DNA from 3 places in the Hominisplanchenecus sp. genome. Region 2 is predicted to be linked to each of the others. Evidence: predicted binding sites of a transcription regulator. Region 2 holds the regulator's gene; each other region holds the start of a gene.
What was found. Region 2 encodes Rex, which represses fermentation and respiration genes when NADH is low (regulators of the CRP and FNR family bind a similar motif). Its sites were predicted from a motif close to ATTGTTAANTANTTAACAAT; they were not measured.

Region 1: a site for Rex is predicted at 1,623-1,642, ahead of serC (3-phosphoserine/phosphohydroxythreonine transaminase). Genes of this name have one in related genera too.
Region 3: a site for Rex is predicted at 9,036-9,055, ahead of ACLTL4_RS04420 (4Fe-4S dicluster domain-containing protein). Genes of this name have one in related genera too.

The regions. Positions count from the first base shown of each region.
Region 1 covers NZ_JBKVNQ010000004.1:21,152-35,690, reverse strand. Annotated here, with positions in the region: gene ilvB (biosynthetic-type acetolactate synthase large subunit) at 1-1,582, shown strand, start outside; gene serC (3-phosphoserine/phosphohydroxythreonine transaminase) at 1,762-2,844, shown strand; gene ACLTL4_RS01130 (phosphoglycerate dehydrogenase) at 2,846-4,006, shown strand; gene ACLTL4_RS01125 (DUF1015 domain-containing protein) at 4,135-5,385, shown strand; gene glgB (1,4-alpha-glucan branching protein GlgB) at 5,553-8,198, shown strand; gene ACLTL4_RS01115 (mechanosensitive ion channel family protein) at 8,202-9,074, shown strand; gene ACLTL4_RS01110 (metal-sensing transcriptional repressor) at 9,198-9,584, shown strand; gene ACLTL4_RS01105 (LCP family protein) at 9,663-10,970, shown strand; tRNA gene ACLTL4_RS01100 (tRNA-Thr) at 11,107-11,179, shown strand; gene ACLTL4_RS01095 (SDR family oxidoreductase) at 11,545-12,342, shown strand; gene ACLTL4_RS01090 (aryl-sulfate sulfotransferase) at 12,456-14,525, opposite strand.
Region 2 covers NZ_JBKVNQ010000101.1:1,099-5,217, forward strand. Annotated here, with positions in the region: gene alr (alanine racemase) at 1-1,036, opposite strand, end outside; gene ACLTL4_RS10875 (bifunctional ADP-dependent NAD(P)H-hydrate dehydratase/NAD(P)H-hydrate epimerase) at 1,081-2,583, opposite strand; gene ACLTL4_RS10880 (redox-sensing transcriptional repressor Rex) at 2,655-3,296, opposite strand; partial or broken gene ACLTL4_RS10885 (ACT domain-containing protein) at 3,399-4,119, opposite strand, start outside.
Region 3 covers NZ_JBKVNQ010000020.1:8,760-23,298, reverse strand. Annotated here, with positions in the region: gene acsE (carbon monoxide dehydrogenase/acetyl-CoA synthase methytransferase subunit) at 1-560, shown strand, start outside; gene acsV (corrinoid activation/regeneration protein AcsV) at 564-2,486, shown strand; partial or broken gene ACLTL4_RS04450 (DUF3786 domain-containing protein) at 2,521-3,150, shown strand; gene ACLTL4_RS04445 (cyclodeaminase/cyclohydrolase family protein) at 3,196-3,825, shown strand; gene ACLTL4_RS04440 (bifunctional 5,10-methylenetetrahydrofolate dehydrogenase/5,10-methenyltetrahydrofolate cyclohydrolase) at 3,842-4,699, shown strand; gene ACLTL4_RS04435 (nitroreductase family protein) at 4,705-5,238, shown strand; gene ACLTL4_RS04430 (cupin domain-containing protein) at 5,353-5,685, shown strand; gene ACLTL4_RS04425 (GTP pyrophosphokinase family protein) at 5,881-6,483, opposite strand; cobalamin riboswitch at 6,899-7,087, shown strand; gene ACLTL4_RS04420 (4Fe-4S dicluster domain-containing protein) at 7,456-8,961, opposite strand; gene ACLTL4_RS04415 (complex I 24 kDa subunit family protein) at 9,262-9,738, shown strand; gene ACLTL4_RS04410 (NADH-ubiquinone oxidoreductase-F iron-sulfur binding region domain-containing protein) at 9,738-11,618, shown strand; gene ACLTL4_RS04405 ([FeFe] hydrogenase, group A) at 11,630-13,318, shown strand; gene spoIVA (stage IV sporulation protein A) at 13,370-14,539, shown strand, end outside.

The DNA.
Region 1 (14,539 bases), on a different contig from region 2:
TGCATTATATAAACATGGTTCAGAGATCAATCATATCTTAACATCCCATGAGCAGGGTGCTGCTCATGCGGCAGACGGATATGCAAGAGCAACCGGAAAAGTCGGCGTATGCATGGCAACTTCCGGTCCCGGAGCAACCAACCTGGTAACCGGTATTGCAACGGCATATATGGATTCCATTCCAGTGGTTGCCATCACAGCGAACGTAGCCGTTCCGCTGCTTGGAAGAGACAGTTTCCAGGAGATCGACATCACGGGTGTAACGATGCCGATCACAAAGCATAACTATATTGTAAAAGACATCACAAAACTGGCAGATACCATCCGTGAAGCATTCCGCATTGCACAGGAAGGCAGACCTGGTCCTGTTCTGGTTGATATCACAAAAGATGTGACCGCCGCAGAGACCGAGTATGTAAAAGAAGAGCCGTTCCCGGTAGAACGCAGCACACAGTATATCAAAGAAAAAGATCTGGAACAGGCAACAGAGCTGATCAATGAGAGTGAAAAGCCATTTGTTTTTGTCGGCGGCGGTGCCGTGACATCCGGGGCTTCCAAAGAACTGATGGAGTTTGTAAAGAAAATAGACGCACCGGTTGCAGACAGCCTGATGGGAAAAGGTGCTTTTGACGGCACCGATGAGCTTTACATGGGTATGCTCGGTATGCACGGAACAAAAGCATCCAACTTAGGTGTAACAAAATGTGATCTGCTGATCACGGTCGGTTCCCGGTTCAGTGACCGTGTCATCGGAAATGCCAGCCGTTTTGCAAAAAATGCCAAAATTCTCCAGATTGATGTCGATCCGGCAGAGATCAACAAAAACATTCAGGTAGACTGCAGTATTATCGGAGATCTCAAAGAAGTGCTGACACGTCTCAATCAGAGAATTGAAAAACATGAGCATAAAGAATGGATCAAAGAGATTGAAACAATCTCCGAAGAGCATCCTCTGAAATACAATGAAGAAGGTCTGACCGGTCCGTATGTGATTGAGCAGATCTATAAAGTAACCGAAGGAAATGCCATCATCACAACCGATGTCGGACAGCATCAGATGTGGGCTGCACAGTATTATCGTTACAAAGATCCGCGTACCTTCCTGTCATCCGGCGGACTTGGCACCATGGGTTATGGTGTCGGAGCTGCAATCGGAGCCAAAGTGGGAAGACCGGACAAAGTGGTACTGAATATCGCCGGAGACGGATGTTTCCGTATGAACATGAATGAGATTGCAACCGCAGCCCGATACAACATCCCGATCATTCAGGTTGTCATCAATAACCATGTGCTCGGTATGGTTCGCCAGTGGCAGACACTATTCTACGGAAAACGTTATTCACAGACCATTCTGAATGACGGTGTGGATTTTGTGAAAGTGGCAGAAGCACTTGGTGCAGAAGGCATCCGTGTAACGAAAAAAGAAGAAGTCGCACCGGCTGTTGAAAAAGCGATCGCACTTGGCAAACCGGTTGTGATCGACTGTGTGATCGACTGCGATGACAAAGTCTTTCCGATGGTTCCGGCAGGTGCACCGATCGAAGATGTATTTGATCAGGACGATCTGAATAAAGAAGCATAAATTCGGTTCTGTAAGCCTTTTTCCAGAACTTGGAAAAAGGCTTGACTAATTTTTAACAAAGTACTATAGTAAAGTGTAGAAAATAAGTGCTGATATCTGGCGGAATTTTGAAAACAGGCATCAGCACTTGCTATAAAACTCATCACACAACAAAGTGAGAAGTCAAGGAGGATATGAAAGTGAGCAGAGTGTACAATTTTTCAGCAGGTCCGGCCGTATTACCGGAAGAAGTATTAAAAGAAGCAGCAGCAGAAATGCTGGATTACAAGGGCTGTGGTATGTCCGTTATGGAAATGAGTCACCGCTCACAGGTCTTTGACGATATTATCAAAGAAGCAGAGCAGGATCTGCGTGATCTGATGCATATTCCGGATAACTATAAAGTGCTGTTCCTGCAGGGCGGTGCTTCACAGCAGTTTGCTATGATTCCTATGAATCTGATGAAAAACAAAGTTGCAGATTATATCGTAACAGGACAGTGGGCAAAAAAAGCATATCAGGAGGCACAGAAATACGGAAAAGTAAACAAGATCGCAACTTCTGAAGATAAGACATTCTCCTATATTCCGGATTGCTCCGATCTGCCGGTCAGCCCGGATGCAGACTATGTATATATTTGTGAGAACAACACCATTTATGGTACAAAATTCAAAACACTGCCGAATACAAAAGGCAAGACACTGGTAGCAGACGTTTCTTCCTGCTTCCTGTCAGAGCCGGTCGATGTCACAAAATACGGCATCATTTACGGCGGCGTTCAGAAGAATATCGGACCGGCAGGCATGGTGATCTCCATTATCCGCGAAGATCTGATCACAGATGAGGTACTGGAAGGTACACCGACCATGCTGAAATTTAAGACACATGCCGATGCAGGTTCTCTGTACAACACACCGAACTGCTACTGCATTTATATGTGCGGCAAGGTATTCAAATGGCTGAAAAAGATGGGCGGTCTGGAAGTCATGAAAGAACGCAACGAAAAGAAAGCAAAACTGCTCTACGATTATCTTGACAGCAGCAAGCTGTTCAAAGGAACAGTAGAAAAAGATTCCCGCTCTCTGATGAACGTACCGTTTGTCACAGGTGACAAAGACCTGGATGCAAAATTTGTAAAAGAAGCAAAAGAAGCCGGACTTGAAAACCTGAAAGGTCATCGTACCGTTGGCGGTATGCGTGCAAGTATCTACAATGCAATGCCATATGAAGGTGTGGAAGCACTGGTAGCATTTATGAAGAAATTTGAAGAGGAGAATCTGTAAAATGAAATATACATGCTTAAACCCGATCGCTTCTGTAGGACTGGAGCAGTTCACAGAAGGTTACGAAAAAACAGAAAAAATGGAAGATGCAGACGCAGTGCTGGTAAGAAGTGCTGCCATGCATGATCTGGAGCTGCCGGATGGTCTGTATGCAGTTGCACGTGCCGGTGCCGGTGTCAACAACATTCCGCTGGATAAATGTGCAGAAAAAGGTATCGTTGTATTTAACACACCGGGAGCCAATGCAAACGGCGTAAAAGAGCTGGTGATCGCAGGCATGCTGCTGGCTTCCCGTGATATCATCGGCGGTGTGGAATGGGCAAAATCCGAAGCCGGAAGCGAAGATATCGCAAAAAAGGCAGAAAAAGAAAAGAAGAAATTTGCAGGATGCGAACTGATGGGCAAAAAGCTTGGTATCATCGGACTTGGTGCGATCGGTATCCAGGTGGCAAACGTGGCAGAATGTCTGGGTATGGATGTATATGGTTATGATCCGTACATTTCTGTTGATGCGGCATGGAAACTTTCCAAAGGCGTAAAGCACATCAAAGATGTGGACGATATTTACCGTACCTGCGATTATATCACGATCCATGTACCGCTGCTGGATTCCACCAGAAAGATGATCAATCAGAATGCAATCGATCTGATGAAAGAAAATGTCGTGATCCTGAACTTTGCACGTGATATGCTGGTAGATGAAGAGGCTGTTGTAAAAGCCCTCAAAGAAGGAAAAGTAAAGAAATATGTCTGCGATTTCCCGAATACCACAACCGCAGGTGTGGAAAATGCGATCATCATCCCTCATCTGGGTGCATCCACCGCAGAATCGGAAGACAACTGTGCAAAGATGGCAGTTCAGGAACTGATGGAATACCTGGAAAAAGGAAATATCATCAATTCTGTAAACTATCCGAACTGCAGTCTGGGCGAGTGCACACATGCAAACCGTATTGCGATCAACCACCGCAACGTAAAGAACATGCTGGGACAGTTTACCGACATTTTTGCAACATCTGATATCAACATCGCAAACATGGTAAACAAGAGCAAAGGCGATTATGCATACTCTCTGTTTGATCTGGACAGCGTGGCATCCGAAGAAGTACTGGATAAGATCCGTGCAGTCGAAGGTGTGCTGAGAGTCAGAGTGATCAAATAAAAAACAAAAGAATAAGAAAAATAAGAGGACAAAAGGCTGTTGCAGTTTTCTGCTTCAGCCTTTTTCAGTACGGAAGAGGCGGCTCATAAACCGAAACGCCCGGACCGTGCAGAGATGGAGGAATGATTATGGCAGAGATCAGAACATTTTGTGCTGTACATCCGGCAGAAGGACTTGCATCTAAACTCGCAGCTCTTCCTTATGATGTCTACAGCCGTGACGAGGCAAGAGAACAGGTCAAAAAAGCACCGGAAAGCTTTCTGGCGATCGACCGCCCGGAGACCCAGTTTCCAAAAGATCAGGATATGTATGCACCGGAAGTCTATCAGAAAGCACATGATATGTTAGAGGAATGGATCAAAAGAGGCTCCTTTGTGCAGGATCAGCAGAAATGTTACTATCTGTATGAACTGACGATGGATGGAAGGTCACAGACCGGTCTTGTGGCATGTGCCTCGATTGACGATTATTTAAACGGTATGATCAAAAAGCATGAAAATACAAGAGCAGAAAAAGAGCAGGACCGTATCCGACACGTGGATACCTGCAATGCACAGACCGGACCGATCTTTCTTGCCTACCGCAAAGATCAGACGATCGCAGAGGTGACAGCAAAAATAAAACAGCAGAAACCGATGTTTGCGTTTGTCTCGGAAGATGGCATCGGACATAAAGGCTGGAGAGTGGATGCAAAAGAGGATATTGCAATAATTGCAGATACATTTGCGAAAATAGATAAAATTTATATCGCAGACGGACATCACAGGGCAGCATCGGCAGTCAAAGTAGGGCAGCTTCGCAGAAAACAGCATCCGGATTATGACGGCAGTGAAGAATTCAATTATTTTCTGTCGGTATTATTCCCGGATGAGGAACTTTACGTTATGGATTACAATCGTGTCGTCCTGGATCTGAACGGACAGACAAGAGAAGGCTTTCTGAAAAACGCAGCGAAGATTTTTGATGTACAACCGGTAAATGCGGCATATCATCCGCAGAAAAAGGGTACTTTTGGCATGTATCTTAGCGGTCAGTGGTATCATCTTACGGCAAAGGCAGATCTTACAAAAGACGATCCGGTGGAAGGTCTGGATGTCGCTTATCTGCAAAGAGAATTTTTGCAGCCATATCTGAATATCCAGGATCCGAAAACATCAAAACGCATCAGGTATGTGGGCGGGATCCGCGGACTTTCCGAGCTGGAGCGTATGGTCGATCATGTAAAAGAGACGCAGCAGAAAGATGCGGTGGCTTTTTCCATGTATCCGACTTCCATGGCAGAACTGTTTGCCGTAGCCGATGCCGGCATGCTGATGCCGCCGAAATCCACCTGGTTTGAGCCAAAACTTCGGAGCGGACTGTTTCTGCATATGTTATAATTTTTTTGCTTTTTTACTGTTGGTGTTTGTGTTAAAATAGAATAATAATACTTGGGGTGCGAAGCATGGAACAATCCGCAGGTATCATAATTTAAGAAACATTATGGGCAAGCAGCAAAGCGGATTGCGAATATCCGCTTAAATACATAAGGGAGGGTTTGAAGATTATGGACAACAAATTATATGAAATGATGGACTGGGCAGCAGTAGAGGGGATTGTATATTCAGAAGAAGATCATCCGCACGATATTCTGGGGGCACATGTGACAGAAGAAGGGATTCTGATCCAGACGTTTCTGCCGACGGCAAAGAGTGTGACAGTGGTGTTGAAAGACAGCAAAAAAGAATATCCGATGGATTTAGAGGATGAGGAAGGCTTTTTCGCTGCACTGCTTCCGGGTAAAAGAATTCCGAAATATCATTATCACGTAGATTTTGGAGAAGAAGCAGACGGAAAAGAAAATATCGTAGAATACGAAGATCCATATCGTTTTGCACCACAGATCACGGAAAAAGAAACGAAGAAATTTAATGCAGGCATCTGCTACGATATCTACGAAAAACTGGGATCACATCCAATGACGGTCAATGGTGTGGAAGGTGTTTTGTTTGCAGTATGGGCACCAAATGCCATGCGTGTCAGCGTGGTAGGCGATTTCAACCTCTGGGATGGCAGACGTCTGCCGATGAGAAGACTGTGGGATTCCGGTATTTTTGAACTGTTTGTACCGGGACTTGCTGCAGGACAGCTCTATAAATATGAAATCAAGGCAAAGGGAGGGCTGACATTCTTAAAAGCAGATCCGTATGCCAATGCTGCACAGCTTCGTCCTGACACGGCATCGGTGATCACAGACCTGAGTCAGTATGCATGGAAAGATGAAGCATGGCTGAAACAGAGAAAAAATGCAGACAGTAAGAAGGTTCCGATGTCCATTTATGAGGTACATCTTGGCTCATTCCGCAAGCCGGAGGACGGCAGGGAGTTTTACAATTATCGTGAACTGGCTGTGATGCTTGCGGACTATGTAAAAGAGATGGGCTATACGCATATTGAGCTGATGCCGGTTATGGAGCACCCGTTTGACGGTTCCTGGGGCTATCAGGTGACCGGATACTATGCACCGACCAGTCGTTACGGCACACCGGAAGATTTCATGTATTTCATGGACTATATGCATGCACAGGGCATCGGTGTGATTCTGGACTGGGTACCGGCACATTTTCCGCGTGATACGTTTGGACTGGCTGCCTTTGACGGAACCTGCCTGTACGAGCATCTCGATCCGAGAAAAGGTTCCCATCCGCACTGGGGCACACTGATCTATAATTACGGTCGTCCGGAAGTCAAGAACTTCCTGATCGCAAACGCACTGTTCTGGGCAGAAAAGTATCACATTGATGGTATCCGTATGGATGCGGTGGCTTCCATGCTCTATCTTGATTATGGAAAGAACGAAGGAGAATGGGTGCCGAATATCTACGGCGGAAACGAGAATCTGGAAGCAGTCGAATTTTTCCATCATCTCAATTCCATCTTTAAACAGAAGGAGCCGGGGGTTCTGATGATCGCCGAAGAATCCACAGCATGGCCGAAAGTAACGGGAGCCGTTGAGGATGAGGGTCTTGGCTTTGACTACAAATGGAACATGGGCTGGATGAATGACTTCATTTATTATATGTCACTGGATCCGATTTTCCGTACCGCAAATCATGGGGCACTGACGTTCAGCATGGTTTATGCGTACAGTGAAGATTATATCCTGACCTTGTCACATGACGAGGTTGTACACGGCAAAGCATCCATGATCGGCAAGATGCCGGGTGACCGTGAGCAGCAGTTTGCAAACTTACGTGCCGCTTATGGATTTATGCTGGCACATCCGGGCAAAAAGCTTTTGTTCATGGGACAGGATTTTGCACAGTATGATGAGTGGGCAGAGGACCGGTCACTGGAGTGGGAGCTTTTGCAGTATGATGAGCACAAGCAGATGCAGAATTATGTGAAAGCACTCAATACATTTTACAAAGAGCATCCGGCACTTTACGAAATGGACTATGATCCGGATGGATTTACCTGGATCAATAACATTTCTGCCAATGAAAATATGGTAGTCTTTACCAGAAACACAAAGAAAAAAGAAGAGACGCTGCTGATCGTCTGCAATTTCTCACCGCTGACTTACGAAAACCACAAGATCGGCGTTCCATACCCTGGAAAATACAAAGAAATCTTTAACAGCGACAGCAAAGAATTCGGAGGCAGCGGAGTCGGTAATCCGAGACTGAAACAGTCAAAAAAATCAGAATGCGATGACAGAGCGGATTCGATCCTGATCACGGTTCCGCCGATGAGCATTACGGTTTTTTCTTATACAAAAGCGGCAGCCGGAAGAGCGGTCAACAAAAAAACGGCAACAAAGAAAACAGCCGAGAAAAAAGTTACCGAAAAGAAAACAGCCGAAAAGAAAGTGGCTGCTGTAAAAGAAACGGAAAAGAAAACAGCTGAGAAGAAAAGCAGTGAAAAAGTAACTTCGATCAAAGCCGCTTCTGAGAAAAAAGCAGCTGCAAAGAAAACAACCGCAAAACAAGGAACCGGTAAGCAGGCAACCCCAAAAGCAGAGCTGGAGATGGCAGCTGCAAGTGAAGAAAAAGTGACAAAGACGGCAGAAAAAGCACCGAAAAAAAGCCTCAAAGAAGAACTGGAAGCCAAAATCGCAGAAAGTGCAAAGGCAGAGGAAGAAAGAAAAAACAAGACAACGGGCAGAAAACCGGCCGCAAAGAGCAGACGAAACAAGCAGCAGGAGAAATAGCAGATGGAACAAATAGCAGAGAATACGGCAGATTCGCTGACCGAAAGTGTAAAAGAAGTCAATCAGTTTACACAGTATTTTCAGGGGAAAATGCCGGGGCTTATGGATCTGGGCATCAAACTGGTCATTGTCCTGATCGCATTTTTTGTCTGCCGCAAGATCATTCAGCTGATCCTGAAGATCTTTGGCCGGTCCTTTGAACGAGCCGGGATGGAGGCAGCATCCGCACACTTCACACTTTCCATTATGAAAGCCATCATGTACGTGATGGTGGTGGCAGTCATGGCCACTTTTCTCGGAGTGTCCGGAGCGTCGGTTGCTGCACTGATCGGCTCGATGGGAGTCGGCGTTGTGCTGGCGTTAAAAGAATCGCTTTCGAATATTGCGGGGGGATTTATCTTATTGTTTATGAAACCATTTGTCAGCGGAGATTATATCCACGAAGACACCCATGGAAATGAAGGAACCGTGGTGAAGGTGGATCTCTTTTATACGACACTTCTGACGATCGATAACCGTACCGTATCGATTCCAAACGGAATCATCACCAACAGCAGTCTGACGAACATTTCAAAGCAGGATAAGCGGCAGCTGCGTGAAAAGGTAGGGATTTCCTATCGAAACGATATCAATGAGGCAAGGAAAGTGCTGCTCGCTATTTTGCAGAAGGATGCGGCCATTCTGAAAGAAGAGAAGATCGAAGTGGTCGTTGAAAGTCTTGGAGACTCCGGTGTGATCCTCGGGTGGCATGCCTGGGTAAGACCGCAGGATTATTTTCCGGCAAAATGGCGGATCACCGAAGAAATCAAATACAGATTTGATGAAAATCAGATTGAGATCCCATATCAGCAGATCGATGTGAAGATCAGCCGGTAAGAATATCCGGTAAAAGCAGGAGGAGTACAGAGTTTCCTGCCTGTGTCGGTCAATGTAGAAAAATGACAATGACAGAGGAAGAAAAACAGAAATAAGGGGCAAGTTACAGGAGGATAAAATTTTATGGAAACAAAGAAAAACGGTGTGCAGGCGGAAGCTCATACAAAAGAGCAGACTTCCGGCGGACATGCCCACAGTCACACGCATGTGCTGGAGGACGGAACAGTTGTCACGCATACGCATACGCACAGTCACGAACATACAAAAGCAGTGCTAAACCGTCTCTCCCGTGCGATCGGACACCTGGAGTCCATCAAGAAAATGGTGGAGAACGGCAGAGACTGCAGCGAAGTGCTGATCCAGCTTTCCGCAGTCAAAGCGGCGATCAACAATACCGGAAAAGTCATTCTTCAGGACCATATCCAGCATTGCCTGGTAGATGCGATCGAGTCCGGAGACAGGAAGGAAATCGAAGAATTGAATAAGGCAATTGACAGGTTCATTAAATAGTGTATAATAATTCAGTAGACTTTTTAACGATGAATTTCATTAGAATCTGCTGCAGAAGATGCGGCCGAAGAGGAAAGCATGAAGAAAGACAAAACACGCAAGAAAAGTTCTGCATATAAAAAATATCGCAGACACAAGATTTTATTTATCACAGAACTGATTATTTTGATTCCGCTGCTGGTATTTGGCTTTTTGTATGTACAGTTCGAAAAGAGACTGGGAAATATTGATACCGTGAACATTCAGTCCGGTGATATCCAGGTGAACGAAGAAGTGGAGAACAATGCAGTTCTGCATGGCTATACCAACATTGCCCTGTTCGGTGTTGATTCCCGTGACGGAAGTATGGATTATACAAACACCGATACGATCATCATTGCGAGCATCAATAACGACACGAAAGTGGTAAAATTGGTATCCATATACCGTGATACCTACCTGAATATCGGTGAAGACCGTTATGGAAAAGCCAATGCAGCCTATGCGAACGGCGGTTATAAATGGGCGATCAATATGCTGAACCAGAACCTGGATCTGGACATCACGGATTTTGTAACGGTGAATATGAATGCACTGGTAGAAGTAGTAGATGCACTTGGCGGTTTTGATTTTGATCTGACAGATGAAGAGGTTGTACATATGAACAACTACTGTGTCGGAACTTCTGAAATCACAGGAAAATCTTATGAACGTATTGAGCCGGAAGTGGCGGGCACGTATCATCTGAACGGTGTGCAGGCAGTATCCTACAGCCGTATCCGTTATACAGCCGGAAACGATTACAAACGTACCGAACGCCAGAGAGAGCTGATCGCCAAAATCGTGGCAAAAGCAAAAAAAGCAGATATGAAGACGCTGGTAGATATCATGGACAATGTGTTCCCGATGATCTCCACCAGTCTCAGTAAATCGGATATTGTATCTCTGGGAATGAATATGTTGTCTTATCAGCTGGGGGATACCTGCGGATTCCCGTTTGAACACCGTACAAGTGATCTGAGCGGAGATTCCGAAGTTCCGGTTACCTTATCCTGGAATGTTACCAGACTGCATGACTACCTGTTTGGCATCAAAGATTATGAGCCGTCCGCAGGTGTACAGGAGCGAAGTGCTCATATCGAAGAAGTCAGCGGATTCAGCAAAGGCAGTGCCGTCAGCAAAGAGAATTATACGCTGAACGGAGAAGAAGCCGGAAAAGATGTCGATGACAATATCCCTGGTATCCAGGAGACCGAGTCTGAGACAGAAACCCAGACGCAGGAAGCGGCAGTCAGCGATAATGGTGACGGCAGTGTTTATGATGATAATTCTTACGATAATTCTTACGATCAGGAGCAGTATAACGATTACAGCCCGGATGGATATAATTACGATGAAGAATATTGAGTCGAGCAGATATCTGCAATGGAAATGGGAAATGTATTTGACTTAGTTAAATTGTAATTATTTTTGTGAAAATACTTGCAAAACAGACAATAATCATGTATAATAATTTGAGTCAGCAGCAATGCTGCTGACCGATGCTGGAATAGCTCAGTCGGTAGAGCACTTCACTCGTAATGAAGGGGTCGAGGGTTCAAGTCCCTTTTCCAGCTTGACAGAAAAAGCCCGAAAATACGGCAAAAACAAAAGAAAGAGCATCCTGTGAAAGGGTGCTCTTTTTGACCTTTGGTTAACATTTGGTTAACGTTTCTTTATTTTGCCTGCTGCAGTAAATGATCCCTATGCCTCCCTCTTGCGAGAACTCAATGATAAGGTGAGCATTATTTCGGAGTAATTGTTTGAAATATATAATTTGATTATGAGGACAGTTAGTAAGTGATGCTTAAAGTGCCCGCAATAGTGATTTGTGCTAAAATACAGACTATATTTTGCAGGGACAGGGCGGCTATTTCTTATGTATGTAAGAATTGAAACGATTAAACTGGCTGTTGTCAGAATATAGAAAGCGAGTGATAACATGAAAATATTAATCACAGGTGCTCATGGTTTTGTGGGCAATCGTCTGATGCAGGATCTGGATGATACGGTTGCGGCACCGTCCATGCGAGGTATGAGCGAAGAACAGATCCGAAACATGATTGAGAAAAGCAGAGCAGACGTTATCATCCACACAGCAGCAATCTCAGATGTCGGGACGTGTGAAAAAGATCCGGGGGCATCTTATGAAGCAAATGTGCGTCTGCCGTTGTTTCTTGCAAAAGCAGCGAAAGAACAAAAATTGATCTGTTTCAGTTCGGATCAGGTATACCGCGGATGTGCAGGTGAAGGTCCATATAAGGAGGAAGATGCCAGTCCCTGTAATGTTTATGGCAGGCATAAGCTGGAGATGGAACAGCGGGTTCTGGATGTAAAGCCGGATGCAGTGATGCTGCGGGCAGAGTGGATGTATGATTATCCGACAAAGCGGTCGAACTATCTTCGTATGCTGTTAAACGAAAAGCAGGTTCTGACTTTTGGAAAACAGTACCGGGGGATCACCTATCTTCGTGAAGTTGCAGAAAATATGCCGAAGATTTTTATGCTTCCGGGAGGCGTTTACAATTTTGGAAGTGAAACGAAGCAGACGATGTATGATATCACCTGTGAAATGCTGCACTTCCTGAAAAGTGACAGGAAACCGGAAGAAGTGCCGCCGGCACATAATCTGTGGATGGACTGTACAAAAGCAAAGGAGAGAGGAATCCTTTTCAGTGATGCGAAGGAAGGGCTGAAACGATGCCTGAAAGATTATCATTTAACAAAAGACAGGGAATAATAGAACCGGGGATTTCTCACACGAGAAATCCCCGGTCTTTTATACAGAATCAATCAGAAATAAGCATACTTTCTGAGATGATCTGCAGATAGTTCATGTTTTGTGCAAATCTTTTACAATGCGATGGAATGTCCGCTTTCATAAACCTGTCCATTGACAGAAAGGTAAATATCCCAGGTCTTGCCTTCCAGGCCAACCGGGGAAACCCATCCGGAAACGGTAACTTTTGTTGCATCGTCACCGGCAGTGCCATACTGGGTCAGTGCGTAAGCTTTTGTCTCATCTCCGCTTACTAAGATCACGTAAGCATCTTCCAGTGCATCGGAAGCTTTGTCTGTAGTGTAAGCACCTTTTAAGGAGAATTTCGCATCATCCAGGGTGAATGCCCATCCTTCCGGAAGTGCTGCGGCATTTTCAAGATCTGCCGTGTAATCTGCGGTGGCAGTTTCGCCGAGTGTTCCAAGCAGCTCGCCTTTTGCATTTACATCAAGTGTGGCTCCTTCGGTATAGAGCGGCAGGCGGAGAGAACGGTAAGTCAGGGATGCATAAGTATCGCCGGAGATCAGGATCTCGTAAGCAAGTGTGCCGTTTGATACCTGGTCGATATGGGTGCGTTTGATCAGTCCCTGCTTCATCATGTCGGTCGGATAGTGATCATAGCGGTTGTTTTCTTCATCATAGAGGTTGGCACCGGCTGTGATCCAGAGCTGGTCTTTTGTGCCATCCAGGGAAATTACACCGGAGATCCAGTCAGAATACCACTGCGGACCACGTTCTTTTCCATACTCAAAGACCTGCTCGATCGTCATATCATCGGTGTTGATATGGTAAACGACGGCTCTGGAGTAGATATCATCACCGGAAACACGGTTGTCATTATCGCTTAATTTTACTTTTGCAGTACCATTGTCAAACATCATAATATCACCGTTATCAAGCATAGTGATCTGATGCTGTGCATACTGCCATTCAAAATCATCACCGGTCGGGGTGAAGAAATATTTTTTATCTACGCCATTCCAGTTGGCAGGATCACCGAGGATCCAGGCAAGGGATTTGTCCGATTTGTGGATGGCGATGATCGCATCTTTATGGCGTGCAGAAAGCAGAACCAGATCATTTTTCTCATCGTACCACAGAGAATTATTATGGAACCAGTCAATCTCATCGGAACCGTCAGTTGCAATCGAAGCGGATTGTCCGTCTTCTTTGCCAATCAAATCAGCTGCGTTTAATTCCCAGACAACCTCGCCGCTTTCACGGTCGATCTCCACAACATAATCTTCTACGGTGGAAAGATCCGGACTGTCTCCGGCAACCAGCAGATTGCCGTCCGGCAGTTCCTGGAAATCGTGGTGCATACCGCCCGGGATCATGTACTGGTGATAAATCTTACCGCTCAGATCGATTTCCTGAAGGCCTGCTTTGTAGTACATACTCTTCAGAAGAAAAGAAGTCGGCATCATCAGATGACCATTCTTCAGCTGATGAACGCCAAGTATTCCGCCATCTGTGAAGTACCAGCGGATGTCACCGGCACTGTCCAGTGCGTAGAGCATACCGGCAGAAGAGCAGACAAAGGTCAGATTGGAATAATCATAGGCAGAATCATCACTCATGGTTGTCTCGATCGTGCCGACGTTGATATCAGTTTTTTCGGTGGTAACTTCTACGGTTGTGGAAGTGCCATCCTCCAGTGTCAGGACTACTTCTGTTGTAGCGCCATTATACAGCCCGTAGATCGGGACAAGATGATCCGTCGCAGCTTCGAAAGTTCCGGTAATGTCATTTTTTTCATCTTTTCCTTTGACGGTGACCGTGCCGCCAAGCTCTTTATCTGTGTGGAAGGCAGCGACAGCAGTCAGCGGAGAATTGCCGTAAGGATTGACGATCACATTTGGTTCTTCAAAAGAATATCCGGCGGATGCCTCCTGCTGCAGGGCTTCATCAATGCTGTTCTGCTGCTCAAACAGATCCGTTTTTTCAAGAGAAGCAAAGGAAGCGGAAGCAGTCGTTGCAGATTCACTTTCAGAAGATGTTTCGGAAGCTGTTTCCGAAGAAATGCTTTCTGTTTCACTGTTGTTTGCTGTTTCGGAAGTCGAACCGGCGGAAGAACAGCCGGCAAGCAGAGAAACAGTCAGAGTACAGATGCAAAGACGGGATAAAAGCACTTTGTTTTTCATAAAAACACTCCTTG
Region 2 (4,119 bases):
CGTCTCCCTGTCTGCCGACTAAAATTACTTCATCCAGTTCTTTTGCCTGCGGAATGTCCGTCACATCGACCATAAACTGATCCATGCAGATCCTTCCGAGGATTTTTGCACGTTTCCCGTGTATCAGAACATATCCCTTATTGGAAAGCATCCGCGGATAACCATCCCCATAGCCGACCGGAATCGTAGCAATCCGCATCGGATGCGGAGCTGTAAAGGTTCCGCCGTAACTGATCTCGGTACCCGTTTCAATCTCTTTGATATACACGATGCGGCTGTGAATGGACATTGCAGGCGTCAGTTTCATAGAATCTCTGGAAACTTCAGCGGATGGATAGATGCCGTAAATACTGATGCCGGCACGCACCAGATTTAAGTTCATATCTGCAAGCTCCATCAGAGCGGCACTGTTTGATACGTGTTTTAATGGAATCGTAATGCCTGCCTCTTCCAGTCTGTGTGCAAAATGCATATAACGTTCAAATTGTCTGTTTGTAGCCGTTTTATCCAGTTCATCTGCTTTCGCAAAGTGCGTAAACATGCCTTCTATTTCAATTCCCGGTAAGGATGCGATTTTACGGATTGTTTCTATGCTCTCTTCGGTATCAGAAAAACCGATGCGGCTCATTCCCGTATCCAGTCCAATATGTATAGAAAGTGTTTTCTTTAAATGAACGGCTGCTTCAGACAGTTCCTTTGCCATATCCAGTTTGAACACAATCGGTCGGATCTCGTAACGGATCAGATCTTCGTAGTCTTCTTCGAATGTATAGCCCAGGATCAGCACCGGTTTTGTAATCTGATTTTTCCGCAGGATCATCGCTTCTGTCATCGTTGCGACGGCAAATCCCCAGATATAATCTTCCGGCTGTATCATCTGTGCGATCGGCACTGCACCGTGACCGTAACCATCTGTTTTTATTACAGCAACCATTTTGGTTTCCGGGTGGATCGCTTCGTGCATGATCCGAAAATTTTCTGCAATGGCATCCATGTCGATCTCGGCACAGACACGGCTGTATTTACTGCTCATCATGTTTCAAGTCCTTCCTGTATTGTTTTTTGTAACCGTTGCTTTCGTTACTTCCATTTATTTTTATCGTCTGCATCTGCCAGAACCCGGATCAGTCCCTCCACCAGATCATTTGCTGTCATACTTCGCTTTCCGTATTTTTGTGCGGCCGCATCGCCGGCACATCCATGCAGAAAAACAGCAAGTTTTGCAGCTTCAAATAACGTCATCCCCTGTGCGGTAAGCCCGGCAAATACGCCGGTCAGCACATCGCCGGAACCGGCAGTTGCCATGCCGCTGTTCCCGGAAGTGTTGATGTAGGATTCGCTGCCGTTGCTGACAACGGTTCCGGCATCCTTTAAGACACAAATCACATGTTGTTCTTTCGCAAAGATTTCGGCACTTGCGATCAGATCCTCTGAAATATCGGAAATGGTTGATCTGCACAGTCTTGCCATCTCCCCAAGATGTGGTGTCACAGCTACCGGCATGGAATATCCATCAAGGGAAAGGTTATGGCGTGCCACAAGATTCAAAGCATCGGCATCAAGAATGACCGGAATATCCGCATGTTCCAGTACATAATTCAGGATGTCAAGCTTTTGTGCTTCCATGCCGATGCCGGGACCTACTGCAACCACATCAGCCCACGCAAGCAGGTTTTCAAGTTCTCTCTTCCAGTTGGAATGGATGCAGCTTACCACTGCTTCCGGGATAGACTGAAAAAGGGCGGACTGATTGTGTTCGTCTGTGTAGATGCGAACATAACCGGCTCCGCTTCGATACGCTGCACGTGCACTTAAGATTGCAGCACCGCACATGTCCCGGCTCCCGGCGATCAGAAGAACTTTGCCGCAGGAACCTTTGTTTTCTGTGGCAAGTCGCTCTGGCAGCCGCCTTAAATCCATACTGTCATAGCAGACGTAAGATTTCCGGCATTTCGGAAGGCTTTCTTTTGTAATACCGATCTGACGTACACGTACCTCTTTGGTACAGGCACGCCCTTTTCCGATATAATGCCCCGGTTGCTCAAAAGCAAATGTCACTGTCAGGTCAGCCTTTACGGCAATCCCCCGTATCACACCCGTGTTTCCGTCAATGCCGGAAGGAATATCGACAGACAGTACAAAAGCAGGACTCTCATTGATCCGCCCGATTGCGTCCCGGTAGCTGCCTTCGATGTCACGCGAAAGACCGATTCCAAACAGTGCATCTACTATAACAGTATATTCATTTATTTCCGGGTTACTACAAAAAGTTATCCCATATTTCTCACAGATTTCTTTCTGATGGCGTGTCTGATCCGTGCAGGACTGCTCTTTTCCGACAAACCAGATGGAAACCGGTACCTGATCCAGAAACAAAAGTCTGGCGATGGCAAATCCGTCTCCACCGTTATTGCCTGAACCACAGATGACCAGAACGCGGTCAAGTGCAGCACCGCTTCGGTACAGTTCATCGACACACGCAAGTGCCGCACGCTCCATCAGTACACAGGATGGAACGCCGAACCCTTCTATGGTATTCTGGTCACATGTTTTCATGTCTTCTTTTGATAACAAGATCCTCATATGCGATATACCTCCTGTCTGCCCGTCCAAATGGAATATACAGTTTTCTTTTTTCTTTCTCTGCGTTCTTTTTATTTATGTTCTCTGCTGTAGCGGCTGATATTGTAAGACAGCTGCATCAGGCTTTCCGAAAGATGTACGTTTTCGATGATCACATCTTCCGGCAGATGAAGATCCGTATGGGCAAAATTCCAGATTGCACGGATGCCGTGATCCACCAGAAAGACTGCCATTTCCTTTGCATACTGCTTCGGAAGTGTCAGGGCTGCGATCTGAATGTCATGCTCCTGCAAAAAAGCAGGAAGCTCGTCTGTCATACGGATCACAATTCCTCTGACTGCAACGCCTTTCAGCTTTGGATTTACATCGAACAGCCCTTTGACCAGAAAACCGTTTTTTTCAAATTTTACATAATTTGCAAGAGCCTGTCCGAGATTTCCGGCACCGATGATGATCATATTGTAATCCTGATCCAGTCCCAGGATCTTCCCGATCTCCGTATGTAAATGTTTTACATTATAACCATATCCCTGCTGGCCGAATCCACCGAAATTATTGAGATCCTGCCGGATCTGGGATGCTGTTACCTGCATGCGTTCGCTCAGCTCGCCGGATGAGATCCGCTCCGTACCGGATTCCAGCAGCTCACCGAGATAACGGTAATACCGTGGCAGTCTTTTGATGACTGCTCTTGAAATTTCTTTCTCTTCCACTTGCATACCTCCCTGTCAAATGCTGTTGTATAGTAACGTAAAAGACGGGCACACAAGATCCCTGCCATGTCCGCCGCAGGTTTTGTGTACCCTCTTTGATTTTTAGAGCTGTACGGTTACAAAAATATCATAGATTGATTTGATCGCACGCTCGAAATCCTGATTGCTCACACCGATGATGATGTTCATCTCACTGGAACCCTGATCGATCATCTTGACATTGATACTTGCATGTGCCAGTGCGGAAAAAATACGTCCCGCTGTTCCACGCTGAGATTTCATGCCACGACCTACGACTGCGATCAGTGCCAGATCAGATTCCAGATTGACAGAATCCGGATTGACAGCACGGTGGATACCGGCCAGTACCTTCTGCTCGGTCTCTTCGAATTCGGACTGATGTACGAATACCGTCATGGTATCGATTCCGGAAGGCATATGCTCGATGGAGATACCATTGTCTTCGAATACGGTCAGGACTTTGCGGCAGAATCCGATTTCGGAGTTCATCATATCTTTTTCGATGTTGATGGCTGCAAATCCTTTCTTTCCGGCAATACCGGTGATCGTATAACGCGGTTTTCTGCAGGTACTTTCAACGATCAGCGTACCAGGATCCTGAGGACGGTTGGTATTGCGGATGTTGATCGGGATACCTTCCTGTCTTACCGGGAAGATGGCTTCTTCATGAAGCACGGTAGCACCCATGTATGCCAGCTCGCGAAGCTCTACATAAGTGATAGTATCGATCACTTTCGGATTTTTGATGATACGTGGATCTGTGATCAGGAAACCGGATACATCGGTCCAGTTCTCATACAGA
Region 3 (14,539 bases), on a different contig from region 2:
TGGCACTGGATACATCCAATAAAGCAGCCATCGAAGCCGGTATCGCTGTATACAACCGTTCTAAAGGAAAACCGATCGTAAACTCTGCAGATGCTGCAGGAAGAATCGAAAACATCGACCTTGCAGCTGCAAACGATGCAATCGTTATTGCACTGTGTAACGGCGAAGGTATTGCAAAAGACAACGATGAGCGTATGGGTTACTGCCAGATGCTTCTGGAAAGAGGTCTGGAACATGGTATGGAAGCAGAAGATCTGTGGTTCGATCCGCTCTTCCTGGTAGTAAAAGGTATGCAGGACAAACAGATGCAGGTTCTGGAATGTATCAAAATGTTCTCTGATATGGGACTGAATTCTACAGGTGGTCTGTCCAATAACTCCAACGGTATGCCAAAAGCAATCCGTCCGATCATGGATTCCGCCCTGGTTGCAATGGCTATGATGCAGGGTCTGACTTCTGCAATCGTTAACCCGAACGACCTGCGTCTGATGGAAACCATCAAATCCTGTGATGTATTCAAAGGCAATACTCTGTATGCTGACTCCTATCTGGAGATCTAATAAATGTATAAGGTTACTTTTAAGTTTGAAAACAGCGAAGATGTCACAGTCTTCGCTGCTTTCGGTGAGAGCCTTCTTGAGGTAGCGAGAAAAACAAATGTAGCTATCGATGCACCTTGTTCAGGAAATGCATCTTGCGGAAAATGCAGAGTAAAACTCGTAGAGGGAGAATTGGATTCCAAACAGACGAGACACATCAGTGATGAAGAATATGCACAGGGATGGCGTCTGGCATGCTGCAGCAAAATAAATGCGGATGTTGCTGTAATGGTGCCAGATATTGCTTCTGCATATCGCAGCCGTATGAAAGTTGCGGATCTGTCATCACCGGATGAAGTAAAAATCTTTGATAATATTAAGCAATCTATTACAGAAGCAGGTATCGAACTCAAAAATAATCTTGAAAGCATTCATGTTAAAATGGATGTACCAACTCTGGATGACACTATGCCGGATAACGAACGTCTGACAAGAGCCATCCGTGAAATTACCGGAATGCAGCGTGTGAAGCTTCCATATTCTGTGATCCATAAAATGGCACAGGTACTGCGTGAACACAATTTTGATGTAAACGTTGTGATCCGGAAAACAGAAAAAGACATTTTTGTCTATGACATCTGCGGTGCGGACGAAACACCGGTTATTGCAGGACTTGCAATCGATATTGGTACCACAACCGTATCTGCGATCATCATAGATATGACAGATGGAAAGATCCTTGCAAAAGGATCAAGCGGTAACGGTCAGATTCGCTACGGTGCGGATGTTATCAACCGTATTATCGAATCCCGCAAACCGGGCGGTCAGGACAAACTTCAGAAAGCGATCATTGAAGAGACAATCAATCCATTGGTACAGACGATGTGCCGTCAGGCAAAGATCAACCCGATGAACATTTACCGTATGTCGGTTGCAGCGAACACCACGATGAACCATCTTCTGATTGGAGTTAATGCGGATCCGGTTCGCATGGAACCGTACATTCCGACCTTCTTTAAGACCAATTCGATTTTTGCAGGAGATATTGGCATCAAAGTAAATCCGGATGCACATATCATTCTTGCACCGAATATCGGCAGTTATGTCGGCGGAGATATCACAGCCGGAGCATTTGTAACGATGCTGTGGAATCAGGAGCCATTCTCTCTGTTTATCGACCTTGGTACCAACGGTGAGATTGTATTTGGCAATTCAGACTTTATGTTCAGCTGTGCATGTTCTGCAGGACCAGCCTTTGAGGGCGGAGATATCAGCTGCGGTATGCGAGCGACCGACGGTGCGATCGAGGCATGTACGATAGATGCAGAAACGATGGAGCCGAAGCTGACGATCGTTGGCAATGAAGGCACAAAACCGGTTGGTATCTGCGGTTCCGGTATCATTGATATTATCAGTGAGCTGTTCCGCTGCAAGATCATCAATCCAAAAGGAAAATTTGTCAGAGAAGGCCGCCGCGTGAAACGCGATGCAGACGGAATGGGCAGCTATGTGCTGGCATTTGAAGGCGAAGAAGCAGGATCGAGCAAAGATGTAGAAATCACAGAAGTGGATATCGACAGCTTTATCCGTGCGAAAGGAGCTATTTTCTCTGCAATCCGCACCATGCTTTCTTACTGTGACTTTGATATCTCTATGATCGAGAATGTCTATGTTGCAGGTGGTATCGGAAGCGGTATCAACATGGCAAATGCGATCAATATCGGAATGTTCCCGGATATTCCGGTTGAAATGTATCATTATGTAGGAAATACATCACTGGCAGGTGCGTATGCGATGCTCTGTTCTACCGAATCCGAGCGAAAAGTATATGATCTTGCCGCTAATATGACATATATTGAACTCAGTACGATTCCGCAGTATATGGATGAATTTGTAGGGGCATGTTTCCTGCCGCATACAGATGCATCCCTGTTTCCGAATCGGTAAAATTCAAGTCGAACGTATGTGAGACGGAAGATAAATGCGGCATCAAAAGGAGAATTTTATGCAGGTAAGATACGAAAAAGATAATAAAGAAAGAATTCCTTTTGAACATTATCTGGAGGAATTTGCAGCAATCGATCCAAAAGAGGCCGCAGCCAGGGTGGGAGTACCTTGGCATGAAGAGACACAGGAATTTGAAGTGCGAATGATGCAGAAAGCATTTCTTGTAAAATGGCCGGAATGTACCATCCGAAAGGCAAATCCATTTGATGAAGGATATGGAGCCATGGAGGATGGCGTTCCGCCAAAGATCATGGCAATCCGATTTTTAACAAGGGGTGTGCACTCAGAAGGCACCGGAAAGTTTCTGACTTATCGGGAAGTGCCGCATGGAGAAGTTTATTACCGTCAGTTTAACGGAAGATGTATGATGCGGCTTGCTTTTTCTTATGGAAATAAATTGCAGGAATTTAAAAACAAAATGGAAGCACTGGGGGCAGTAAATTGCGGACACGGTGATGCCGGATACGAGTTTGAATTTATCAACGGGCATCGCGTACAGTTTTTGCTGTGGGCAGGAGATGAGGAATTTCCACCATCCTCCCAGATTCTGTTTTCAGACAATTTCCCGCTGTCCTTTGAAGCAGAAGACCTGGCAGTTGTCGGGGATATTGCGATCGGGACATTAAAGAAAATGAAGGAGGATTTTACAATGGGATTTTCAACGGTACCATGTAATGAATTTGTAGAAGTTCTGGCTTCCAAAGCACCGGTTCCGGGCGGTGGCGGTGCATCTGCACTGGTTGGTGCAATCGGCACAGCTCTTGGAAATATGGTCGGAAGCCTGACAGTCGGAAAGAAAAAATATGCGGATGTAGAAGAAGAAATGCAGGAGTTAAAAGCAAAATGCGATGTTCTTCAGAAAGAACTGCTGACTCTGGTAGAGAAAGATGCGGAAGTATTTGAGCCGCTCTCCAAGGCGTATGGCATGCCAAGAGAGACAGAAGAAGAGAAGGCGGAGAAAGCACGCGTTATGGAGATTGTGCTGAAAGATGCCTGCTCCGTACCGATGGAGATCATGGAGAAATGCTGTGAAGCGATTGAACTGATCAAAGAATTTGCGGCAAAAGGTTCAGCCCTTGCGATCAGTGATGCAGGCGTAGGTGCCGTATTCTGTAAAGCAGCACTGGAAGGAGCTTCCCTGAATGTGTATATCAACACAAAATCCATGAAAAACAGAGAATATGCAGAAGAACTGAACGCAAAAGCAGATGCTATGCTGGCAAAATACCCGCCGATGGCAGATGAGATCTTTGCAAGTGTTCTTGGAAGACTGAAATAGGCGGAGGATAAGCATTATGGCAAAACAGTTATTAGGAAAAGAAGTTGTTGCAGCTTTAAACGAGCGTATTATCGCAAAAGCAGAAGCATTAAAAGCAAACGGTGTTACACCGACACTTGGAATTGTACGTGTAGGCGAAAATGAAAGCGACCTTTCTTATGAAAGAGGAGCAACAAAACGCTGCGAAAAACTGGGTGTGGAATATAAAAAATATCTGCTGCCGGCAGATGCGACACAGGAGCAGGTTCTGGCAGTGATCGATGAAGTAAACAAAGATGACAGTATTCATGGTGTTCTGTTATTCCGTCCGCTTCCAAAACATTTAAATCAGGACGAGATCGAACAGGCATTAGATCCGGCAAAAGACGTTGACTGTATGACCAACGGTTCCATGGCTGGTGTGTTTACAGGCAAAGATCTGGGATATCCTCCTTGTACACCGCAGGCCTGCATGGAGATCCTGGATCATTACGGAATCGACTGCACAGGTAAAAAAGCAGTTGTAGTAGGCCGTTCTCTGGTAGTAGGGAAGCCGGCAGCTATGATGCTGATCAAAAAAAATGCAACCGTTACCGTATGCCATACCAGAACCGTTGATATGCCGTCAGTTGTAAAAGAGGCAGATATCGTGATCGTTGCAGCAGGTCGTGCAGGCGTGGTAGATGACAGCTATGTAAGAGCCGGACAGGTGATCATCGATGTCGGCATCAATGTCAATGCAGAAGGCAAACTCTGCGGTGACGTAGCTTACGATAAAGTAGAGCCGATCGTAGATGCGATCACACCGGTACCGGGCGGTGTCGGAAGTGTTACCACATCTGTTCTGATCGGACATGTAGTGGATGCAGCAGAGAAAGCAGCTGCAAGGAGGTAAGACAAATGGAACTTCGGGAAGTCATGCAGAAACGAAAAAGTATCCGTCAGTATCTGACGACTCCGGTAGAAGAAGAAAAAGTAAAAGCTATGATCGAGGCAGCAATCCTTGCACCGACCTGGAAAAATGCTCAGGAGATCCGTTATTATGTGGCGGTTTCCGAAGAAAAAAGACAGGCAGTACTGGATGCCCTGGGTGAAGGCAATCGCAAAAAAACGCAGAACGCTCCGGTTTTCCTGATATCTGCCGTTATTTTAAACCGTGCCGGTTTTCAGAAAGACGGCACTGCAGATAACGAGCTTGGAAACGGCTGGGGCTATTACGACTGCGGTCTGCACGATATGAATCTTCTGCTGGAGGCGGCAAATCAGGGCTTATCTACGCTGGTTATGGGACTACGTGATGCAGATAAATTGCGTGAAGCATTTGACATCCCAAAAGAAGAGTCCATTGTCAGTGTGATCAGTGTGGGATACAGCGATGCAGATCCGGACAGACCGACAAGAAAATCAGTAGAAGAGATTGCAAAATTCTTTTAACCGATCGGGTTGTTGGTCAGATGCCAGCAGAAGATAATGGTTCGGTTATAAGTGTATGTCTGAATCGCTATTATAAAATCAATTTTATCATTTTTAAAAGGAGTTGGCGTAATGATGACAACAAAGAGAGAAGTAGTTGAAAAAATGTGTGGTGGAAAAGGACACGTAATCATTGACCGTATCCTCGGTGAAAAAGAACTCAACGGAAAATGCGGATTATATGCAAAAGTAACGATTGAACCGGGATGTTCTCTTGGCTATCATGAACATCACAATGAGAGCGAAACTTATTTCATCTTAGCAGGTCAGGGTGATTATGATGATAATGGAACCGTACGCCCGGTTAAGGCAGGAGATGTGACTTACACACCGGATAACCACGGTCATGCACTGACCAATACCGGAGATACCGATCTGGTATTTATGGCACTGATCATTCTTGATTAAAAAACAAAGGCGAATGTAGATAAGATTTATTATGCGATTCTTGTCCGCTTCGCTGAAATGTAAAAATTAAAAAACAGACAGTGATTTCGGGTTCGATTTCGCTGTCTGTTTTTTGTTATAGAAACGGAGGAAATGCAGCATACGACGTACATCAGAAACATTCTTGAATGGAAAAATTCCGATCTGCTGATAAATTCAGGAAAGTGTGGCATTTTCGTTATATTTCTCAAATTCTTTTTCCATATCGACGAGTGTATCTGCATAGCTTAACAGTTCCGCAACACGCTGCTCTCGGTTGTCGTATTCTTTTTTATAAGAAATACGATGCTCCATGGCAGCCCAGAAATCCATGGAAATCGTGCGGAGCTGGATCTCGACCGGATAATATTCACTGGCATCCAGACAGAAAACATTTACACCGAGAATGATATGATGACTTCGATAGCCATTCGGTTTGGGATTGGTGATATAGTCACGTTCCCGGATAAAGATCAGATCAGACTGTTTTTTCAGCATATCGATCAGATTTTTAATATCACCGACGAAATAACAGACAATGCGGATGCCGGCGATGTCCTGCAGAAGATCCTTTGCATTTTCAAGAGTCGGTTCTTCCCCCTTGCGGATCAGTTTTTCTTCGATGCTCTGCTTGCTCTTGATGCGGTACTGCATCGTATGTATCGGATTTTCAGCAGAAGCCTTGTAAATATTGTGGTTTAAGATCTCCAGCCTGGTCAGAAGCAGTTTCATTGCATCATCGTATGGACGGATCAGATCATAATACTCAGTGTCAGTCATGGAAAACTCCTTTAAAATATCAAAAATTTCGTAACTGTTTCTTTACTTCACAGTTGCGATGTTAAAATCATTTCATGGCAGAATTTGATAAAATCCCAAAATATAAAGATGTTAAGGTCAAAAGATGCCATACGAATTGTTACGTACTTCGTACTCCCACAATTCTATCCAACATTCGCATATCGTGAAGCTGACGCTCCACTTTTATGCTCATATTGGGTGGGTCATTAAGCCATAAAACCACTCCTGTGTAAGCACATCGTGGTTTCAGGCTTTTGACCCTGGCATCATATAAATACAATATAACAGAAAATTATGGACTTCCTGTGACAAAAGTATAAAGCAATGAGAAAAATAATAAACAAAAATGAGTCTTGACAAAAAGATAACAAAGAGGCTATAATAATAACGTGAATTACATATTGCTGTAGCAAGTGCCGATGAGAATCGGGTGAAAGGGAATCAGGTGCAAAACCTGAACGGTCCGGCCACTGTAAGCAAGGAGCACTGTCTTGAAAAACCATTGCATACCCATTTTTGTGAGAAGGTAAGACAGCGTGAAGATAGGCGAGTCAGGAAACCTGCTTGATACATGAGATGAGCTTCCGTGTAGAGCTAAAACATCCAATCCGAAGTCAGAGACGTTCTGGTTTCGTATGATGTCTGCTAAGGGTAAGCAGATGTTTATTATTTTATGAAAAAATAGCGATTGAATCCATCTCGAGCAATCCTGAACATATTGGGGGTAATTCACAGCATACCTCCTTCTGTGGCAGGAATCCGCACCTGCCATAAGATAAAAGAACCGGTTTCCTAACTCCGCAATAGGAAACCGGTTCTTATTATCTCAGTCGGAGATTAAACTCCGACTAAGATAAACGCTCCGCGGGGATGCACAGCGATTCTGTCAGGTAAATGTCAGCAAAGCTGACCAGAATCGTGTGCCAATTCTCACATTTGTTCGACTTGAATTTACTTTAATTCAATTTCTGCCAGTTCTTTTGGAGGGAGCTGTTTGCTGGAAACGGATTTAAACCATTTCACTTTTGCAGCAGCTTTGTTCAGAGGAAGGTTGGTTCCGGCACCGGCAATACAGCCGCCAGGACATCCCATTCCTTCAATCAGACATCCGTTTATTTTTCCGGCTTTGGCAAGAGCCAGTGTCTTTTTACATTCTGCAAGTCCTTCAGCATGGATAATTTTTGGTGTGACATCCGGGTAATAAGCCTTCAGACATTCCTCGATTGCACCGGCAACACCGCCTGCTACGGCATAACCACGTCCGGCAGCAGTGGCATCGTGCATGGAATGGGCATTTTCTTTCTCACCCATATCAATTCCCTTTGCATCGAACATACCGACCAGTTCCTCAAAAGTGATAACAAAATCGACATCACTTCGCACCGAACGACGGCTGGCTTCCAGTTTTTTCGCAGCACACGGACCGATAAATACAACTTTGGCATCCGGATGTTCCTGTTTGATACTTCTCGCAGTCGCAACCATCGGTGTCAGCTCCTGAGAAATATTGTCGATCATAGTCGGAAAATATTTTTTCGCAAGCATGGACCAGGAAGGGCAGCAGGAAGTCAGAAGAAACGGAAGTTCTCCGGTTGCTACTTTTTCGGCATAATGTCTGGCTTCTGAGACGGCTCCAATATCGGCACCGAGAGCTACCTCATAAACTTCGGAAAATCCCAGAGTTTCCAGGGCTGCGTGGACATCTTTTGGCTCCATGCTGCCAAACTGACCAACAAACGCAGGAGCAATTTCTGCGATGATTTCATTGCCTTCTTTTAAGGAACGTGCAAGCTGATAAATCTGAGACTTGTCACTGATCGCTCCAAAAGGACAGCTGACCATACACATACCGCAGGATACACATTTTTCGTTGTCAATCTTTGCTCGGCCGAATTCATCACTTCCGATTGCTTTTACGCCGCAGGCACGGGAACATGGACGTTCCTTTTTGGAAATGGCATCATACGGGCAGACCGACTTACATTTTCCGCAGTGCACACATTTTTCCTGATCAATATAAGAATGTCCGTTTACCATGGAAATGGCATGTTTCGGGCAGACTTCCGCACACGGATGGGCAAGGCAGCCTTTGCACATATCGCTTACTTCATATTTATTATCCTCGCAGGAAGCACAGGCGGAAGGGACAACCTGCATCAGAGGCGGCTCATAATATTTTTCGGAAATATTGCTGGCCTCGATGCCATCAGTCAGGTGGACAGGTTTGTTTGTCGGACGCAGACACATTCCCATGGCAAGGCGGACGCGTTCCGTGGCAATCGCACGGGCACGGTAAATACTGTCACGGTACTGCGGACCATCTTCCGTTACGATTTTATAGGGAATTGCTTCAATATCGTGGATCAGTGATTCGTCATCGGATTCAAAGCCGATTCTGGAAACCTCAGCAAAAATCTGACGGCGGATTTTTCTTACTTGTGTTTCAATACCTCTCATGTCTTGGAAACTCCTTTATGTCAATTACGGATTTATGGTGGCATGCATACTTCCTTCTCAAAGCACTATAACATATTGATAAAATATTATCAAGGCAAGTCCATGCTCAAAAAACGGAACATCCATATTGTATGTGAAAAATTTAACACAAATATCGCAGTTATCTGACATAACTATGGAAAAGAATTTTGTTTGTTAAATTTTTAATTAATGGAAAAGGCATTGTATATAATAAATAAATAAGATATAATTAACACACAAAATTTGTCAATAAATACAAAAGAGTAGGAGGTATGATTTATGCTGGATCAGTCATATTACCAGAAAGCGGACGAAATCATTGCTTTTTATGGTAAGAAACCATCATCCCTGATTCCTGTGATGCAGGATATTCAGGGGGTATATCGTTATCTGCCGGGAGAATTGCTGACGTACATTGCAAAAGAGATTGGAGTAAAAGAGGCAAAGGCTTACAGTGTTGCGACTTTTTACGAGAATTTCTCTTTTGAACAGAAGGGAAAATATGTGATCAAGGTCTGCGACGGAACAGCCTGTCATGTAAGAAAATCAGCGGCAATCCTCGATGCATTTATGAAAGAACTGGGACTTTCCGATAAGAAGCATACAACGGATGATATGCTTTTTACGGTAGAGACCGTATCCTGTCTCGGTGCGTGCGGACTGGCACCGACCTGTACGGTGAACGATGAAGTCCACCCGAATATGACACCGGAGAAAGTAGTGGGATTGATTACAGAATTGCGAGGTGAGTGCTGATGATCCATAACAGAGACGAGTTAAAAGAATGTCGCCAGAAGGCAAAAGCAGATATGGAGACGGCAGCCTGTCGTATTCTGGTCTGTTCCGGCACCGGCTGTATCGCAACCGGTTCTGAAAAAATATACAATCGCTTTTTAAAACTTGCAAATATAACACCGGGCGTGAGCGTAATCTTTGCACCGCACGATGAAGACACACACATTGGGCTGAAAAAGACCGGATGTCAGGGCTTCTGTGAACTTGGCCCACTTGTGCGTATCACGAAAAACGATGAGACCGTTCAGTATGTAAAAGTTCAACTGGACGACTGCCAGGAATTGTTTGAACGTGCTGTGCTCGGTGATGATGTAGTGGAGCGTTTATTATACCGTAAAGAGAAAAAAGTTTACCGTCATCCGAAAGAGATTCCGTTTATCGCAAAACAGACCAGGATCGTTCTGGAGAACTGCGGACGTTTTGATGCAGAATCCATTGACGAGTACATGGCATCCGGCGGTTTCTCTGCCCTGGAAAAAGCGATGTTTGAGATGACAAGTGAAGAAGTGATCGAAGAGATCGATAAATCCGGGCTGCGGGGAAGAGGCGGCGGCGGTTTTCCGACCGGACGCAAATGGAAACAGGTGGCACACCAGAAAGAAAAAGTACGTTATGTCGTATGTAATGGTGATGAAGGTGATCCGGGTGCTTTTATGGATGGTTCCGTTATGGAAGGTGATCCGTACAAACTGCTGGAAGGCATGATGATCGCCGGATATGCAGTCGGGGCTGCCAATGGTTATATCTATGTGCGTGCAGAATATCCGATGTCCGTTTCCAGACTTCGCCATGCGATCGCAGAGATGGAAAACCGGAATCTGTTAGGTGACAACATTTTAGGAACGGATTTCTGTTTCCATATGCATATCAACCGCGGAGCAGGTGCATTTGTATGTGGAGAGGGAAGTGCACTGACGGCATCCATCGAAGGAAAACGAGGTATGCCGCGTGTCAAACCGCCAAGAACGGTAGAAAAAGGACTGTGGGAGAAACCGACCGTCCTCAACAACGTAGAAACGTTTGCCAACGTACCGAAGATCATTCTGCAGGGAGCCGACTGGTATCGTTCGATCGGAACGGCCGGAAGCCCTGGAACCAAAACATTCTCCCTGACCGGTGCGATTGAAAATACCGGTCTGATTGAAGTGCCGATGGGAAGTACACTGCGGGAAATTATTTATGATATCGGCGGCGGACTTAAGGAAGGATCTCAGTTTAAAGCCGTACAGATCGGCGGACCGTCGGGCGGCTGTCTGACGGAGAAGCATCTGGATGAACCGCTTGATTTTGACTCCGTAAAGAAATTTGATGCAATCGTAGGATCTGGCGGAATGGTTGTCATGGATCAGCACACCTGTATGGTAGAAGTTGCCCGGTTTTTTATGAGTTTTACGCAGAGAGAATCCTGCGGAAAATGTGTTCCGTGCCGGGAAGGTACGAAACGTATGCTGGAGATCCTGGAAAAGATCGTAGAAGGCAGAGGCGAAGAGGAAGATCTCGACCGTCTGGAGGAGCTTGCGGCAATGATCCGCAGCATGGCACTTTGCGGACTCGGAAAGAGTGCACCGCTTCCGGTCATCAGTACTCTTAAATTATTCCGAAACGAATATCTGGAACATATCAACGAGCATAAATGTGCCGCAAAAGTCTGTCAGGCTATGCGTAAATATGTGATCAATCCGGAGTTCTGTAAGGGCTGCAGCAAGTGTGCGAAGAACTGTCCGGTTGGTGCGATCAGCGGAAAAGTAAAACATCCGTTCCATATTGACCCGAATATCTGTATCAAGTGTGGTGCATGTAAAGAAAACTGTGCATTTAATGCCATTTACATAGAAGAGTAGGAGGGCAGATTATGGGATTTATGATAATTGACGGTAGAAAAGTAGAATTTACCGATGAAAAAAATATTCTGACGGTCATAAGAAAAGCAGGCATTGACGTACCGACACTGTGTTACCATTCAGAACTTTCTACTTTTGGTGCGTGCAGACTCTGTACGGTAGAAGACGACAGAGGAAGGACATTTGCGTCCTGTTCCGAAGAGCCGAGAGATGGCATGGTGATCTATACAAACTCAGAAAAAGTAAGAAAATACCGCAAGCTGATCGTAGAGCTTTTGCTGGCTGCACATTGCAGAGACTGTACGACCTGTATCAAGAGCGGCGAGTGTGTACTTCAGGAACTGGCACACCGCCTCGGCGTGAAAAAAGTACGTTTCCAGAATACAAGAGAAGAAAGACCGCTTGACTTTTCTTCTCCTGCGATCGTGCGTGATCCGAATAAATGCATCCTTTGCGGAAACTGCGTGCGTGTCTGTGACGAGATCCAGGGGATCGGTGCGATCGATTTTGCTTACCGCGGAACCGATGCGATGGTCATGCCGGCATTTGACCGGCAGATCGCAGAGACAGACTGTGTAAACTGCGGACAGTGCCGTGTATTCTGCCCGACCGGTGCGATCACAATCCGTACTAACATTGGAGAAGTATGGAAGGCACTGGCAGACAAAGATACCAGAGTCGTGGCTCAGATCGCCCCGGCAGTGCGTGTGGCAGCCGGTGATGCATTTGGACTTCCGAAAGGTGAAAATGCGATGGGCAAGATTGTGGCAGCTCTGCACCGCATGGGATTTGATGAAGTCTTTGACACCAGTTATTCAACGGATCTGACGATCATGGAAGAATCTGCAGAATTCCTGAAACGCCTGGAAAAAGGGGAAAACCTGCCGCTGCTCACCTCCTGCTGTCCGGCTTGGGTCAAATTTGTGCAGGATCAGTTCCCGGATTATAAAGAAAACATTTCCACCTGCCGTTCTCCGCAGCAGATGTTCTCCGCGGTCATTAAAGAATATTACCGCAATCCGGAGCATGCAGAAGGCAAAAAGACTGTTGTTGTATCCATTATGCCGTGTACGGCAAAGAAGATGGAGGCAGAACGTCCAAACAGTTATACCAAAGGTGAGAAGGATACGGATATTGTCATCACCACAACGGAGCTTACCAGGATGATCCGTACTGCCGGTATTGCACTCGATAAGATCGAAGTAGAATCCTGCGATATGCCGTTTGGTATTGCATCCGGTGCCGGTGTGATCTTCGGTGTGACCGGAGGTGTAACTGAGGCCGTGATCCGCAGACTCGTTCCGGGACATGGAAATGCCGTGATGGATTCCATCGCAGAAGCCGGTATGCGAGGCGAAGAAGGCATCAAAGAATTTTCCATCACTTATGAAGGCAAAGAACTGAATATCTGCGTAGCCAGCGGACTTGCCAATGCCAGAAAAGTCATGGAACAGGTACAAAGCGGTGAGAAACAATATCATCTGATTGAGATCATGGCGTGCAGACGCGGCTGTATCATGGGTGGCGGTCAGCCAATCCCGGCAGGTCCGAGACATAAAGAAGCAAGAGCAAAAGGCCTGTACCGTGCAGACGGAAATATGGCGATCAAGAAATGTACCGAAAATCCGCTGATGGATGTTTTCTACAACGGAGAAGATTTCAAAGGAAAAGCACACGAGCTGTTACATAATCCGTTCTAAAAGCGAGACCCCCTCACATATGCTGTATCAGTATAGTGAGGGGGTTAAATTATGGATACGTTTCATCTGTATCAGGATATACAGGCACGGACGAAGGGCGAGATCTACATAGGCGTGGTCGGCCCGGTGCGAACAGGAAAATCCACGTTTGTCCGTCGCTTTATGGAGCAGCTTGTTCTGCCGCATATGAAAAAAGAAAACAGTCAGGTATCAAAAGATGAACTCCCGGTGAGTGGCGGCGGAAAGACGATCACGACCGTAGAACCGAAATTCGTTCCGGCGAAAGCAGCAGAAGTAGAACTGGATGAAGGGATTACGGCAAAAATCCGCCTGATCGACTGCGTGGGATTTGTGATCGACGGAGCTTTTGGACTCGATGAAAACAATCAGGTGCGGATGGTAAAAACGCCGTGGTTAAAAGAGGCAATCCCGTTTCCGCAGGCAGCGGAGATCGGCACCGGAAAGGTAATCCGTGACCACTCAACTGTCGGGATTCTGGTGACAACCGACGGAACGATTGGAGATTTCCCGAGGGAAGCTTATAAAAGTGCCGAGGAAAAGACGGTTCTGGAGCTGAAAAAAACAGGCAAGCCGTTTGTGATCGTTTTAAATTCTCAGAAACCGTATTCGCAGGAGACGAAAGCACTGGCAGAAGAATTGTCAAAAACGTATGAAACTGCTGTGATCCCGGTCAACTGTGAGCAGATGAAAGAAGAAGACATCCGCAGGATCCTGACGGAGCTTCTCTATGCATTTCCGCTGACCCGTATTGAATTTTTTGTGCCGCGATGGATTGAGACACTGGATGTGGAACATCCGGTAAAAAAGGCAATCCTGGAGTCGATTCGTGAAATTTTTGCAAACGTCGGCAGTCTGCGGGATGTGACGGCAGAGTCACTGGCACCATCCTGCGAATACATCGATAAAAGCAAACTGGAACAGATTTCCCTCTCTGACGGCAGCGTACAGGTGCGTCTCGAGGTGCCGGAAAAATATTATTATCAGATGCTCAGCGAGATGGCAGGCGTGCAGATCGACGGAGAATATCAACTGATCTCCATGATCCGGGAATTATCTGAGAAACGCAGAGAATATGAGAGTGTGCAGGAGGCATTAAATGCAGTACATGGCACAGGCTACGGCGTGATCACACCGCAGAGAGAAGAAATCCGTCTCGAAGCACCCGCCCTCACAAAACAGGGAAATCGCTACGGTGTCAAA